One region of the Listeria tempestatis genome, then DNA from elsewhere that is predicted to be linked to it. Evidence: predicted binding sites of a transcription regulator. Region 1 holds the regulator's gene; the other holds the start of a gene.
The links. The regulator NrdR, encoded in region 1, represses ribonucleotide reductase genes. The targets are predictions, from matches to a motif close to AACACNATATATNGTGTT.
Positions count from the first base shown of each region.

Region 1 (7,710 bases):
CTTGTTCATAAAGGTAATATTATGAAGTTCACCGAAGGTGCGTTTAAAAACTGGGGTTATGAGCTTGCTGAACGCGAGTTTAAGAATCAAGTGTTTACATGGAATCAATACGACCGCATCAAAGAGGAATCTGGCGCGGCGGAAGCGGATAGACAACAAGAAGAAGCGCTTCAAACAGGAAAGATTTTGATTAAAGATTCGATTGCAGATATTTTCTTGCAACAAATTTTAACCCGTCCAGCTGAATTTGATGTTGTTGCAACGATGAATTTAAACGGTGATTACATTTCTGATGCATTAGCTGCACAAGTTGGAGGAATTGGAATTGCACCTGGTGCGAATATTAATTACGATACAGGACATGCCATTTTTGAAGCAACTCACGGAACGGCGCCAAAATATGCGAACTTGGATAAAGTAAATCCGTCATCAGTTATTCTTTCTGGAACACTTCTTTTAGAACATATTGGCTGGGTGGAAGCGGCTAAGAAAATTACTGATTCGATGGAGAAAACGATTGCCAGCAAAACAGTCACATATGATTTCGCCCGCCTAATGGAAGGGGCAACTGAAGTTAAATGTTCGGAATTTGCGGATGAATTAATCAATAATATGTAAAAATGTAATGTTTTAATGGGTTGTATTTGAAGAAATGTAGAAAAATGTTCGGAAAAAGTTGGGGTTGGTCTCCAGCTTTTTCTTTTAACCCATTTGTATGGTAAAATGGTCATAAGTGAGAACTTGGAATAAAAGGAGGTTTTCCTGTGAGTAAATTAGTATTAATCGACGGGAATAGTATTGCAAATCGCGCATTTTACGCATTACCCTTATTAACAAATGATAAAGGAATTTATACAAATGCGGTGTATGGTTTTGCGATGATGTTAAACAATGTCATAGAGAATGAAAAGCCTGACCATTTATTGGTTGCTTTCGATGCAGGAAAAACAACTTTCCGTCATAAAACGTTTAAAGAATATAAAGGTGGACGACAAAAAACACCTAGTGAACTTTCAGAACAATTTCCGTTTATTCGCGAACTTTTAGATGCTTATGACATCCCGCGTTATGAATTAAAAGATTATGAAGCAGATGATATTATTGGGACGCTTGCTAAAAAAGCAGAAAGTGAAAATATTGAAACGGTCATCATCACAGGTGACCGTGATTTAACTCAATTGGCAAGCGAAAAAGTGACAGTTTATATTACTAAAAAAGGCATTACAGATATGGAAAAAAATACGCCTGAAACACTTCAAGAAAAATACGGTCTTACCCCCGCACAAATCATTGATATGAAAGGTTTAATGGGAGATTCTTCGGATAATATTCCTGGGATTCCAGGCGTTGGGGAAAAAACGGCGCTTAAGTTGTTGCATGAATTTGGCGGGACTGTCGAAGGTGTTTTAGAGCGCGCAGATGAAATTTCTGGCAAAAAGCTGAAAGAAAAAGTGATAGATAATAAGGAAATGGCCATTTTAAGTAAGGAATTAGCAACAATCAATACCGATTCACCAATTGAAACATCTCTTGCAGATACGAAATATGCTGGATTTCAAACTGAAAAAGTGATTCCATTTTTAAAGGAAATGGATTTTAAAACGATTTTGAAAAATTTTGATGATGCAACTACCGAAAAACAGCCACTTGCAGCTATTGAATTCGAAACGATAACTGAGTTTACGAGTGCGCATTATGCGGACAAAACGGCGCTGTATATTGAGCTAGAAAATGAAAATTATCACACAGCTCGTTTTGTTGGTTTTGCTGTTCATTCGACCAAAGGAACCTTTTTCTTTAACGAAAAGACTGCTAAAGCGAGTGATGCGTTTAAAAACTTTCTTTCTTCTAAAAAAAGTCAAAAGATTGTCTATGATGCAAAAAAAACAAAGGTAGCAGCAAGCCGTCTTGGGATTATCTCGGAGGGTTTAACGTTTGATATTATGCTTGCTTCGTATTTGCTTAATCCATCGGACACAATTGATGATTTTTCGAGTGTTGTGGTTCGTCATGATTATGAAAATGTTCAAACGGATGAAGCTGTTTACGGAAAAGGTGCGAAACGGGCGATTCCTGATGAGGAAATTGTGGCTAAACATTTGGCTTATAAGGCGGTTGCAACATTTGAGCTTGAGAAGCCACTTATTCGTGAGCTCGAAAATAATGAGCAATTAGAGCTGATGAAGGAGCTTGAATTGCCACTTTCGATTGTACTAGCGGATATGGAAATGCAAGGTGTTCGTGTAGATTCAAATCGTTTACTTGAGATGAAAACCGAACTGTCTGAACGTATTGAAACGCTTGAAAAATCGATTCATTCGCTTGCAGGATATGAATTTAATATTAACTCACCGAAACAGCTTGGCGTTGTTTTATTTGAGAAGCTCAATTTACCTGTTATTAAGAAAACAAAAACGGGCTATTCAACCGCTGCGGATGTTTTGGAAGCTTTATCTGGTAGCCATGCGATTATCGATGACATTTTAGTTTATCGCCAGCTTGGAAAAATTCAATCCACTTATATTGAAGGCTTACTAAAAGTGATCGATAAGGACACACAAAAAGTACACACGCGTTTTAATCAGACTTTAGCCCAAACGGGTCGACTAAGTTCTGTGGATCCGAATCTACAAAATATTCCAATTCGTCTGGAGGAAGGGCGAAAAATTCGTCAGGCATTTGTACCGAGTGTCGATGGTTGGAAGATTTTTTCGGCCGATTATTCGCAAGTAGAGCTTCGTGTTTTGGCGCATATTTCAGGTGATGAGAACTTAATTTATGCGTTTAGGCATGACTATGATATTCATACGAAAACGGCGATGGATGTTTTTCATGTAAGTGAAGGCGAAGTGGACTCGCTTATGCGCAGACAAGCGAAGGCGGTAAATTTCGGGATTGTTTACGGGATTAGTGACTACGGGCTATCACAAAACCTTGGGATTACACGTAAGGAAGCAAAAGATTTTATTGATCGTTATTTTGAGAGCTACCCAGATGTTCAAGAATATATGCATACGATTGTACGTTTTGCGAAAGAAAAAGGCTATGTAGAAACGATTTTACATCGCAGACGTTATATTCCTGAAATTATAAGTCGCAACTTTAATGTTCGCAGTTTTGCTGAAAGGACGGCAATGAATACGCCTATTCAAGGTAGTGCTGCTGATATTATTAAAAAAGCGATGATTTTAATGCAAGAGCGTCTAGAAAAAGAGAAATTAGAAGCGCGTTTACTACTTCAAGTACATGATGAGCTGATTTTTGAGGCACCTGAACATGAAATTGAGATTTTGGAAAAAATTGTTCCAGATGTCATGGAAAATGCTGCGGAATTAAATGTGCCGCTTAAAGTGGATACAGCATTCGGAAACACTTGGTACGACGCGAAGTAAGGAGTAAATATGCCAGAATTACCAGAAGTTGAAAATGTTCGAAGTACATTAGAAAACCTTATTATTGGGAAAAAAATCGACCAAATGACAGTACATGTGCCAAAAATGATTGTACGGCCTGAAGTGGATGAATTTATTCACTTGCTTGTGGGACAAAAATTCGAAGCGGTAAGGCGCCGCGGTAAATTTCTCATTTTCGACTTGACAGATGGCTCTGTTTTGGCACATTTGCGTATGGAAGGGAAATTTCGTTTGCAGCATGAAACAGAGGACGTTTCAAAACATACACACGTCATTTTTCATTTTACGGATCAAACGGAACTGAGATTTTTAGATGTTCGTAAATTTGGCACGCTTGAATTAATTGAAAAATTTGGTGAAGAAAAAACGCGTTCCATTCAAAAATTAGGTCCTGAGCCACTCGATACGCAGTTCTTAAAATCCTCATTTGCAGCTTCTTTAAAGAAAACAACACGTGCGATTAAAACGGTACTTTTAGACCAAAAGGCAGTTGCCGGGGTGGGAAATATTTATGCGGATGAAATTTGTTTTTTGGCAAAAGTGCTACCAAGCCGGTCAGCAAATTCTTTAACAAATGCTGAAATCGCTCGGATTTATGAGGCGACAAAGTCGATTATGGCAGAAGCTGTCGCACTTGGCGGCTCTACAATTCGTACTTATGTAAATTCAGAAGGGCAACTCGGTCGCTATCAGGAAAAGCTAGTTGTTTATGGTCAGGACGGTGAACCTTGTCCGATTTGCGGAACTAAAATTGAAAAAATTAAATTAAATGGGCGTGGTACACATTTTTGCCCAAACTGCCAAAAGTAGGTGAAAAATTGTGGGAATGACTATCGGACTTACAGGAAGCATCGCAACAGGGAAATCTACGGTAAGTAAAATGTTACAAGAAGCTGGTGTGCCAGTTGTTGATGCGGACATTTCGGCTCGTGAGGTTGTCATGCCTGGTACAGCGGGATTAAAAAAAATTACAGCAACTTTTGGAGAGGAAATTTTACAGGCGGACGGTTCACTTAACCGCAACAAACTTGGTGAAGTCATTTTTAATGACGCTAAAAAACGTGAGCTGCTAAATCAAATTGTCCATCCACTCGTGCGTGCCGATATGCTCGCTAAACGACGAGTCCTTTTTTCTAAGGGAGAAAAGTGGGTTGTGTTTGATATTCCACTCCTATTTGAGAGTCAATTAACGGATATAGTCGATATTACGCTTGTTGTGGCAACGAGCGAAGAAACACAGCTAACTCGTTTAATGGAGCGAAATCATTTAACAGAAGCGGAAGCTAAAGTTCGGATAGAAAGCCAAATTCCAATTGATGAAAAAAAACGCTATGCAGATTTTGTGATTGACAATAATGATTCTCTTATGGCAACAAAAAAACAAGTGAATGAGTTTTTACAGTGGCTAAAGTCATGGTATAATGAATAAAAAAGAGCGAGACATAGGAGTTGAACGAATGAATGAAATGTCCTACATGCAAATATAATGGTACACGCGTTGTGGATTCGAGACCTGCTGATGATGGAAACTCCATTCGTAGAAGACGTGAATGTGAGAAATGTGGTTTTCGTTTTACAACATTTGAAAAAGTGGAGGAAAGTCCGCTTATTGTCGTAAAAAAAGACGGGGCACGCGAAGAGTTTGCTCGTGAAAAAGTACGTCGTGGTTTAATCCGCGCTTGTGAAAAACGCCCTATTAGCATGGAACAACTAGAAGAAATTGTAACGGAAACCGAGCGAGAACTCCGAAATATTGGGGATAGTGAGGTTCCTTCTGACCTTATCGGTGAAAAAGTGATGAATAAACTTGCGAAGCTTGATGAGGTTGCGTACGTACGATTTGCTTCTGTATATCGCCAGTTTAAAGATATAAATGTGTTTGTTGATGAATTAAAAGAACTGATGGATAAAAATAAAAAAGGATGATAGCTGTTGAGTGAATTCTGGATGGAACTAAGACCTGTTGATGCTTATCGCGTCAAAATGAACGGTGTCATCACAAGTTTTGATCAAAAAGTGGCAACAATGCTTTACCAGCCACTTATGGGCGCAAATTGCCTTGCCGTGTATCAAACGCTTCTTGCTGAAGTCGAGGAGAATCGCTTGTGGAGCAAAGAACATGCGCATACGCAACTTCTAAACATGCTTTCTTTAAGCTTAAAGGATTTTTTTGATGCGCGCATAAAACTTGAAGGTTTAGGACTTTTAAAAACCTATGTGCAGACTGAAAATGAAGACCGCCGTTTTGTCTATGAAGTCATGCCACCACTCAGTCCAGCGCAATTTTTCAATGATGGCTTATTAAATATTTATTTGTATAGTAAAATCGGAGCGCGCCAGTATAACCGGCTACGTCAATTTTTTGCAGATGACGCCTTTTCTGAAACCAATTTTAAAGAAGTAACATGTGCTTTTCAAGATGTCTTTGAAGCGTTTCACATGAATGAAGTAGCCAATATCAAAGTGGAAAATGAAGAGCTATTTGCCAAAAATCGGCCAAAAGAAATTGAACTAGACGCTAAAAACTTTGATTTCCAAACATTTTATCAAGTTTTATCACCAAATTTAGTTCGCCGCTCTGCCATCACAAAAGAAGTAGAACTGACGATTTTAAATATGAATAGTATTTATGGCACTTTAGAAAAAGAAATGGCAAACTTTTTATATCGCGCATTAAATGCTGACGGCTCTATTAGTTGTGAACTTTTGCGGAAAATCATTCGGGACAGCTATCAAATTGAACACCGCGCACTCCCAACTTTGCAAATGAAAAAAGAAAGTACGGACGAGGCGCCTATGCTAGAAATGAACGACGAAACAGCGTTACAACTTTATCTTGAACGTGTGACTCCTTTCCAACTTTTAGTAGATATCGCGGACGGGGCTACGCCAGCTGAAACAGATTTACGTACTGTAGAAGAAGTGATGACACAACAAAACTTACCTGAACCCGTCATGAACGTGCTTATTGAATATGTTCTTTTACGTCTTGACCGAAAGCTTTCAAAAAACTATATGATGACAATTGCAGCTCATTGGAAGCGCAAAAATGTGAAGACGGCAAAAGAAGCAATGGAGCTTGCACTTTCTGAACATGAGAAATATAAACGTTTGAAGGACGAGCCGGAAAATAAAGCTAAACAAAAACGTAATTTTTCCCAAAACAAAAGAAAAGAAGTGCTTCCTGAGTGGTTTGATAAGGAAGAGACGAAACCAGCAGACAAGAAACTGTCTGACAAAGAAAAAGCGGCACTAGAAGAACAAGTGAAACGAATTAAAGAACAATTGAAAAGGTAGGTGAGTCAAGTGGATAAAATCGAACGTACACTAGGCCAGCTTTTTGAAGGACGGGACTTTGAAAAAGAATATCAACAGGTGAAGGAAAAAGTTTTATCGTATGAACCCATTCGTATTTTTTTGCTAGAAAATAAAGCGGATATTTCAGAACAAATGATTAATCAAAATATTTCTAATCTCTATGAATTTATGACGCAAGACCAAAATTTTAAAGAAAAAAAAGAAACGCTAATGCCTGGATATGCACCAAAACTTGTTCTAAACGGTGATTTTATGACGGTAACGTATTACCCGACGCCTGAAAAAATTGAACAAGATAAACGGCGTGCTGTAGAAAGACGAATTCGTTCGCTCTATATGCCAAAACAAATTGTGGAAGCCTCTCTCGACCAATTTTATACGGATGAAGATGCTCGTCAATATGCACTCGTTGAAGCATTTAATTTTTTGAAAGAGTTTAAAGCTGATAAAAATGCTGTAAAAGGGCTATACATTCACGGAAGTTTTGGCACAGGAAAGTCCTATTTACTTGGCGCCATTGCGCGAGAACTTGCATTACGTGGTGTTTCGACGACGCTTGTCTACTTACCTGAGTTCATGCGTGAAATTAAACAATCCATTTCTGACAACACAGTAGGAGAGAAGATTCAATTCGCAAAAGAAACTGAAATTTTAATGCTTGACGATATTGGAGCAGAAGCGATGACAGCCTGGACGCGCGACGAGGTTTTAGGTGCTATTTTACAATTCCGCATGCAAGAGCAATTGCCAACATTTTTCTCATCGAATTACAATATGGCGCAACTCGAAAACCACCTCACTTTTTCACAAAATGGGATGGAGGAGCAGCTGAAAGCACGACGAATTATGGAGCGTATTCGCTTTTTAGCCAAAGAAATCGAATTGAACGGCACCAACCGCAGAAATTAAAATAAAAAAAGAAAAGCTTGCAAATCATTTTCTTTGTGCGTATAATGAGTAATAATAAATCACAAGTAAT
Region 1 covers NZ_CAUYTK010000001.1:381,064-388,773, reverse strand. Annotated here, with positions in the region: gene icd (NADP-dependent isocitrate dehydrogenase) at 1-618, shown strand, start outside; gene polA (DNA polymerase I) at 765-3,392, shown strand; gene mutM (DNA-formamidopyrimidine glycosylase) at 3,402-4,223, shown strand; gene coaE (dephospho-CoA kinase) at 4,234-4,842, shown strand; gene nrdR (transcriptional regulator NrdR) at 4,875-5,339, shown strand; gene R8923_RS02060 (replication initiation and membrane attachment family protein) at 5,346-6,710, shown strand; gene dnaI (primosomal protein DnaI) at 6,720-7,640, shown strand; T-box leader at 7,700-7,710, shown strand, end outside.

Region 2 (7,710 bases), on a different contig from region 1:
CTGCCTTCAAATGTTGAACAGCATTCGCAATAATTAGCGCAGTAGCAGAATTTTCTGGGTTGGCAATTTTGTCTGCTGCACGCTCATAGCTAAGTTGAAGCTCGTTTGCTACCGCATTTTTTCGTTCATTTAAATAAAACAAAAGCTTATATTTATCGGCATAATCAGCAAAAAGTAGTGCTGGATAAATGGTTTTATACGCCAAAATATCTTTTTTAAATAGTTTATAAAGCTCTTTTTCAATTTGTGCATGCCCTTTTTCCGTAATCTCATACACCGTTTTCGTCGGCGTCTTTTCATTTTTAACTACTTCAGCAATTGAAATATACTCATTTTTTAAAAGTGAGTCAAACGCATAATAAATTTTTGCATCATTAATTTGGAATAAATAATCCCAATCGTAATGCTTTAAAAAGCGCTTTACATCATAAGGATGCACATTTTTGTAATCAAGAACGCCTAGAATAACTAATTTTAAAGACAAATCCATCCCCTCCGTTTGCAAATATTATACCATTCCAGAAAGCTTAAAGGATATACTTTTGACAAAGAAAAGCAAGCATGACTATAATAAATTGGAATGAGAATATGGAAGGATGATGGAAATGACGGAACTAAATTGGGCAATCGTGGGTCCTGGCGAAATTGCGCATCAATTTGCTAGCGCCATGCAAAAAATGGGCCGCACTGTCTATGCGGTTGGGGCGCGCAAAAAGGAAAAAGGGGAGGCTTTCGCTTTAGAATACGGGATTCAAAAGGTTTATGATAACTTTGAAGCACTTTTTGCAGATGAAAAAATTGATGTTGTGTACATTGCCACACCAAATTCACATCATTTTGAATTTATGTTGCAAGCTGTAAAGGCGGGAAAACATATTCTGGTTGAAAAGGCAATTACGATAAATACGTCAGAACTTGCTGCTGTTCAAACGGTTGCGGCGGAGAAAAATTTGGTCGTTGCCGAGGCGATGACGATTTACCATATGCCGCTTTATAAAAAGTTAAAAGAAATAGTGAACTCGGGACGGCTTGGGAAGCTTAAAATGATTCAAGTATCGTTTGGTAGCGCGAAGCCGAGTGATCCAGAAAATCGTTTCTTCAATTTAGAGCTTGGTGGCGGAGCATTGTTTGATATTGGCACATATGCGCTGTCGTTTGCCCGCTTTTTTATGACCGAGAAACCAAATGAAATTCTAACGACTGTGAAAAAATATGAAACGGGAGTAGATGAACAATCTGGCATTATTTTGCGTAATGAAAAAATGGAAATGGCTGTTGTAAGTTTAACATTCCGTTCAAAAATGCCAAAACGAGGTATTGTTGCCTATGAAAATGGCTTTATTACAGTGGAAGAATATCCACGTGCTAGCCAAGCAAGTATCACATATTTAAATGGAAATCAGGAAATGGTGACGGTTGGGGATTCAAATGCAGCGCTCTCTTATGAGATTCATGATATGGAAGAAAGTATTATGAAAGGGGAGAGTAAATCTATTAGGCTAACAGAAGATGTAATTCAAATCATGACGAATGTAAAGGAACAATGGGGGCTCAAGTTTCCATTTGAGAAATAAAATAAGCGGTTGTCTATTTCTTAGACAGCCGCTTATTTTTATTGAAAGGGAGGGTTATTTTAGTCAATTAAAGCAATTTCTGATTCTTTATCAAAGAAATGAGCTTTAGACATCTCAAAAGCAAGTGTTAATGTTTCACCATTTACATGGTCCGTACGGGAATCCACACGAGCCACAAATTCATGTGAACCAACTTGGTTATGTAACATGAATTCAGCACCTGTAAGTTCAGCTACAATCGTTTTAGCTTCAAAAGCATAATCAGGGTTAGCTTCAATCATTAAAGGCTCATCATGAATATCTTCTGGACGAATCCCGAAAACGATTTCTTTATTATCATAGCCTTTTTCTTTTAAGATTTTCAATTGACCTTCTGGAACTGAAATTGTGAAATCATCGCCAATGAAATGCCCATTTTCTATCCGGCCATTAAAGAAGTTCATGGCAGGGCTACCAATAAATCCGGCTACGAACATGTTGACAGGGTGATCGTATACTTCTTTAGGTGAACCAACTTGTTGAATGACACCGTCTTTCATAATAACAATACGAGTTGCCATTGTCATTGCTTCTGTTTGGTCATGGGTAACGTAAATCATTGTCGTATCAAGTTTTTGGTGTAATTTTGTAATTTCCGCACGCATCTGTACCCGAAGTTTCGCATCTAAGTTGGAAAGTGGTTCATCCATTAGGAAAACTTTAGCATCACGAACAATGGCACGACCTAAGGCAACACGTTGTCTTTGTCCACCAGAAAGTGCACTCGGTTTACGTTTTAAATACTCAGTTAAACCTAAAATTGCAGCCGCATCCTCAACGCGAGTTTTGATTTCAGCTTTTGGCATTTTACGAAGTTTTAGACCAAACGCCATGTTATCATAAACAGTCATATGTGGGTATAAAGCATAGTTTTGGAAAACCATTGCAATGTCGCGGTCTTTTGGAGCCACATTATTCATCATTTTTCCATCGATATAAAATTCGCCTTTTGAAATTTCTTCAAGACCAGCAATCATACGAAGTGTAGTAGATTTACCACAACCAGATGGACCGACAAACACGATAAATTCCTTGTCTGCAATCTCTAAATTAAAGTCAGAAACAGCAGTCACTTTATTATCATAAATTTTATAAACACTTTGTAAAGATAATTGAGCCATTCTATTCGCCTCTTTCTTATTAACTTATATATATTGTAAATGAAACCGCTTTATAAAAACTATGGCAACTTGCACAAAAGCCGAATAAGTTTTTTGGGCATGTTGACAGAAGTTAATAAAGCAGAAAACTTTATTTTTGAAAAGGGACAAATGCCTTATTTTTGAAAAAAGGCGCTGTGATGTACTTTTGGTTGTGAAATTAAGAACTAAAGACCTATTTTCATTGAAATCTAGGAAATCGCTTTATCTGATACTTCATATTGTGTTATGATTATATTGCTGATACAATATATAGTTTTTGTGCAAATGTGAAAAAATGCGCATAAAAACAGATTGAAGATAATCGGGGGAATGAATCATGTATATGGAGCAAACTGTAGAGCAAGTTGTTATCAAACGAGACGGACGGAAAACGAGTTTTGATTTGATAAAAATTAGAAGTGCAGTACTTGCATCAATGAAGAGTATTCATGTGGAGGATGAAACTTTTTTAGATGAAATTTTAATTGAAATTGTGAATTCTTTACCAAATGAAGGGGAATTAACAATTGATGAAATTCAACTTACTGTTGAAAATGCACTAATGAAATCTACTTATCCAGATGTTGCAAGGAGCTACATAGAATATCGTCATGACCGTGATGCTGTACGAGATAATGTCACGGATATGACTAAAAGTGTTCAAAAATTACTTGAAAAAGATAAAACGGTTGTCAATGAAAATGCGAACAAAGATGCGACTGTATTTAATACACAACGAGATTTAACGGCTGGAGCGGTTGCCAAAAGCTATGCGCTAAAATATATGCTACCAACACATGTATCAAACGCTCATTTAAAAGGAGACATCCATTTTCACGATTTGGACTATAGCCCGTACCATGCGATGACGAACTGCTGTTTAATTGATATTCAAGGGATGCTAGAAAAAGGGTTTACAATTGGGAATGCGAATGTGGAAAGTCCAAAGTCGATTCAGACTGCGACCGCGCAGATTGCACAAATTATTGCGAATGTGGCAAGCTCACAATACGGTGGTTGTTCCGTTGACCGCATCGATGAAATTTTGGCGAGCTATGCAAAACGTAATTATATGAAGCATGAACAAGAAGCAGGCAAGTGGGTTGCTTCTGAAAAGCAAAAGAAATACGTTGAAGAAAAAACGCGCAAGGATATTTATGATGCGATGCAAAGCTTGGAATATGAAATCAATACATTATACACGAGTAATGGGCAGACGCCATTTGTCACACTTGGTTTTGGCCTTGGGGAAGACTGGTTCGCTCGCGAAATTCAAAAAGCGATTCTTACTGTTCGTCTGGGTGGCGTCGGTAAAGATAAACATACAGCCATTTTCCCAAAACTTGTTTTTTCATTAAAAAGAGGAACTAATTTGGAAGAAAATGACCCTAATTATGATATTAAACAACTGGCGTTACAATGTTCTGCCAAGCGTATGTATCCCGATATTATAAGTTTTGACACGCTAACAAAATTGACTGGGGATTTCAAAGTACCAATGGGCTGTCGCTCGTTCTTGCCAGCGTGGAAAAACGAAAACGGCGAGTTTGTAAATGCCGGCCGAAATAACCTTGGTGTTGTCACGCTAAATGTTCCGCGAATTGCCATTCAAAGCGGCGGCGATAAGACGAAGTTTTGGGATAGTTTCCATGCGCGCATGCAAACTGTTAAAGATGCTCTTTTATTCCGATTAAATCGTGTTAGAGAGGCACGCCCAGAAAACGCGCCGATTTTATATAAATACGGGGCATTCGGAAAGCGACTACAAGACGGCGATGCAGTTGACGAACTCTTTAATAAAGAGCGTTCCACCATTTCAATTGGCTACATTGGTCTTTATGAGGCGGCAACCGTTTTTTATGGTGGTGAGTGGGAAACGAATCCCGAAGCGAAAAACTTTACTTTGGACATCGTGAAAAGTTTGAAGGAATATGCGGATGAGTGGAAGGCTGAATACGGCTACTGGTTTAGTGTGTATTCCACACCTAGTGAAAGTTTGACCGACCGTTTCAATCGCCTAGACCGTGAGAAATATGGTGTTATTAAAGATATTACCGATAAGGAATACTATCAAAATTCATTCCATTTTGACGTGCGCAAAAAAATTACGCCTTTTGAAAAAATTGATTTTGAAAAAGAATATCCAGAGTTCTGTTCAGGTGGTTTTATTCATTACTGTGAGTATCCAAAACTTGTACACAACACTAAGGCGCTAGAGGCTGTTTGGGACTATGCATATGACCGGGTTGCATATCTCGGAACAAATACGCCGATTGATAAATGTTATGAGTGCGAATTTGAAGGTGAGTTTTCTCCAACAGAAGAAGGGTTTAAGTGCCCAGAGTGCGGAAATACTGATCCTGAGAAGGCGGACGTTGTAAAACGGACGTGTGGCTATTTGGGCAATCCGATGAAGCGTCCAATGGTTCACGGGCGTCATGTGGAAATTTCGAAGCGCGTGAAGCATTTGGAGCTTCGTGATGAATAACCCAGCGCCAAAAGAATGGCAATCTGAAAACCTGAGTCGCGGTTTTATTGCGGATTATAAGTCGTTTAATTTTGTAGACGGGGAGGGCGTCAGGTGCAGTCTTTATGTATCTGGCTGCCCTTTTCATTGTGAGGGCTGCTATAACAAAGCAGCGCAGTCCTTTCAGTATGGTGTACCTTTTTCAGAGGAGCTTTTGGAAAAAATTATCCTTGACGTTAGCCATGAGTCCGTACAAGGCCTAACGCTTCTCGGCGGGGAGCCATTTTTAAATACTGAAACATGTTTAACGGTTTGTAAAAAAATGCGCGATAAGTTCGGCAATACAAAAGATATTTGGTCGTGGACTGGCTATACGTGGGAAGAAATGATGCAGGAAACAGAAGATAAACTTGAACTGCTTTCTTATGTTGATGTGCTAGTCGACGGGCGTTTTGAACAGAGTCTATTTGACCCTAACTTAGCTTTCCGAGGATCTAGCAACCAGCGCATTATCGATGTGAAAAAATCAATGCTAAAAGGTGAAGTGGTTTTATATTAATAAAAGCTTGGTCATTTCGACCAAGCTTAAAACTACTGAAAAGCGACAATCTTCGTCGTTTGTGCTCCTACTCTAATGCTCACCATTTATCAGCAGTCTGGTTTTTACATAAAGTTTCAATTTCCATTATCTTTAAAAACGACTTGTGACGTAGGTAAATCCATCTTGTTCTTTCAATAAGCCTTGAAGATGTAAGTTTGCAAGGATTTTATCCAATGTTTTGCGCGAAACGCCACCATATTTTGATAACATTGTTTTTGTAATAAAACTAGGAATCTCAAAATAACCGTTTATTTCGGGAGCTTCCACTTTTTGACAAAAAGTTTGCAAAGTATAAATGATGCGCTTGTCAGTGGGAAGATCAAATTTCATAAGTTCAAAACAGAATGCTGAAGAATTTTCCGACACCGCATTTAATAGCCATTCCATATACTCTATTTTATTAGAAGCAAAATTTAAAAAGAATTCCCGATGCACGAATGCGATTTGTGTTTCACCGTCGCTAATAAGACGCAATTTATCATGAACGTTCATTTTATAGGGGGATTGATGGATTGCGTTTCCTGGAACGAAAAATTGTAAAATTTGAAAGGTCTTATTTTCCAAATGGAAACTACCTTCCAATACAATTAATATATGAGTATCCATTTTTTGGATATCAAGCGTCTGATTTCGCTGCACTGTTTCGAATGTTACATGTGAAGGATACACCTTGTTTTGATTTAATTCCTCAACCATATTGAGTAGCTCTTTATGATTCATAATCCCATCATCTCCCAACAGTTTATATGAACATTATATCCTAATTGAGTGAATAATGGCTGTTTAATGCATTATAATCGTAAGAAATTCAAATTAAAAACTCATGAAGGGATTTTGACATAAAATCTTTTATCTTCAATTCGGATGAGTTCTTTTTTCGTTAACGATTCTAAAATTTTATCAAGCTGTTTACGCGAAATATTGCCATATTTTGCAAGCTTCACCTTATTAATAAAAGCAGGAACGATAAAATAATCGTTTTTTTGGTTTGTTTTTAACTTTTCACATAGATACTGCAAGGTATAAACGACTCTTCCCTCAGTAGAAAAATCATATTTAATAAGTTCATTATATAAGTTCATATTGTTAAGTAAAGTCATCTCAAGCAACCATTCCATATAAGAGGGCTTATTCGTTGCGAAGTTTAAAAAGTATTCCCGATTAACAAAAGTCATTTCAACGTCTGTATCACAAACTAAAAACAAATTTTTTTCTAAATTTAAGCCTGAAACTTGTTGATTAATCACATCTCCTTTTGAAAAAAAATGAAGAATTTGTGCATTCTTATTCTCCATGTGCATAATACCATCATGTACCACAATAAATTCATTTAAAAATCGATTTCCATCAATAATTGAATTTTTAACTAATTTTTCGAAATTTATCCATGAGTTATCCAGTTTATTTGTGTTTAAGTCTTTTAATATCTCATCTGTTTTATCGGCAAACAATTAAATCAGCTCCTGTCTTTTATTATCATAACAAGAATGAAATAAACCGATATGTGGAATTTACACATTTTTTGATATCTTTTTGTTTAAATTTAGTCAAAAAATCCTTAAAATCATAAAGAATCTATAATAATGCTTATAAAGCAACAATTAAGGGAATGGAAAAATAATAGCTTTTTAGAGGAGTTGTAGCATATGGAAGAGAAAGCGACAAGAGAAGAAATGAACAATCAATTTATTGAAGATCAATTTTTTGAGCATGGAAATGGGGGGCTGAAAATTCGACAAATACTTATTACAATTTTAGCATGGATAGGTTTCTTCCTGCCGTTTGGTTTAGTATTATTTCCAATTTTATTTTTAAAGGAAAAAGTAATCATTTTTGAAGCCTTTGATACAGCCATTCGTGTTTTTCGAATACTTGATGGCTTTTTGC
Region 2 covers NZ_CAUYTK010000011.1:73,656-81,365, reverse strand. Annotated here, with positions in the region: gene R8923_RS12075 (PadR family transcriptional regulator) at 1-484, opposite strand, end outside; gene R8923_RS12070 (Gfo/Idh/MocA family protein) at 606-1,574, shown strand; gene R8923_RS12065 (ABC transporter ATP-binding protein) at 1,634-2,734, opposite strand; gene nrdD (anaerobic ribonucleoside-triphosphate reductase) at 3,093-5,243, shown strand; gene nrdG (anaerobic ribonucleoside-triphosphate reductase activating protein) at 5,236-5,781, shown strand; gene R8923_RS12050 (cyclic nucleotide-binding domain-containing protein) at 5,914-6,543, opposite strand; gene R8923_RS12045 (cyclic nucleotide-binding domain-containing protein) at 6,645-7,274, opposite strand; gene R8923_RS12040 (hypothetical protein) at 7,470-7,710, shown strand, end outside.
Region 2: a site for NrdR is predicted at 3,016-3,033, ahead of nrdD (anaerobic ribonucleoside-triphosphate reductase). Genes of this name have one in related genera too.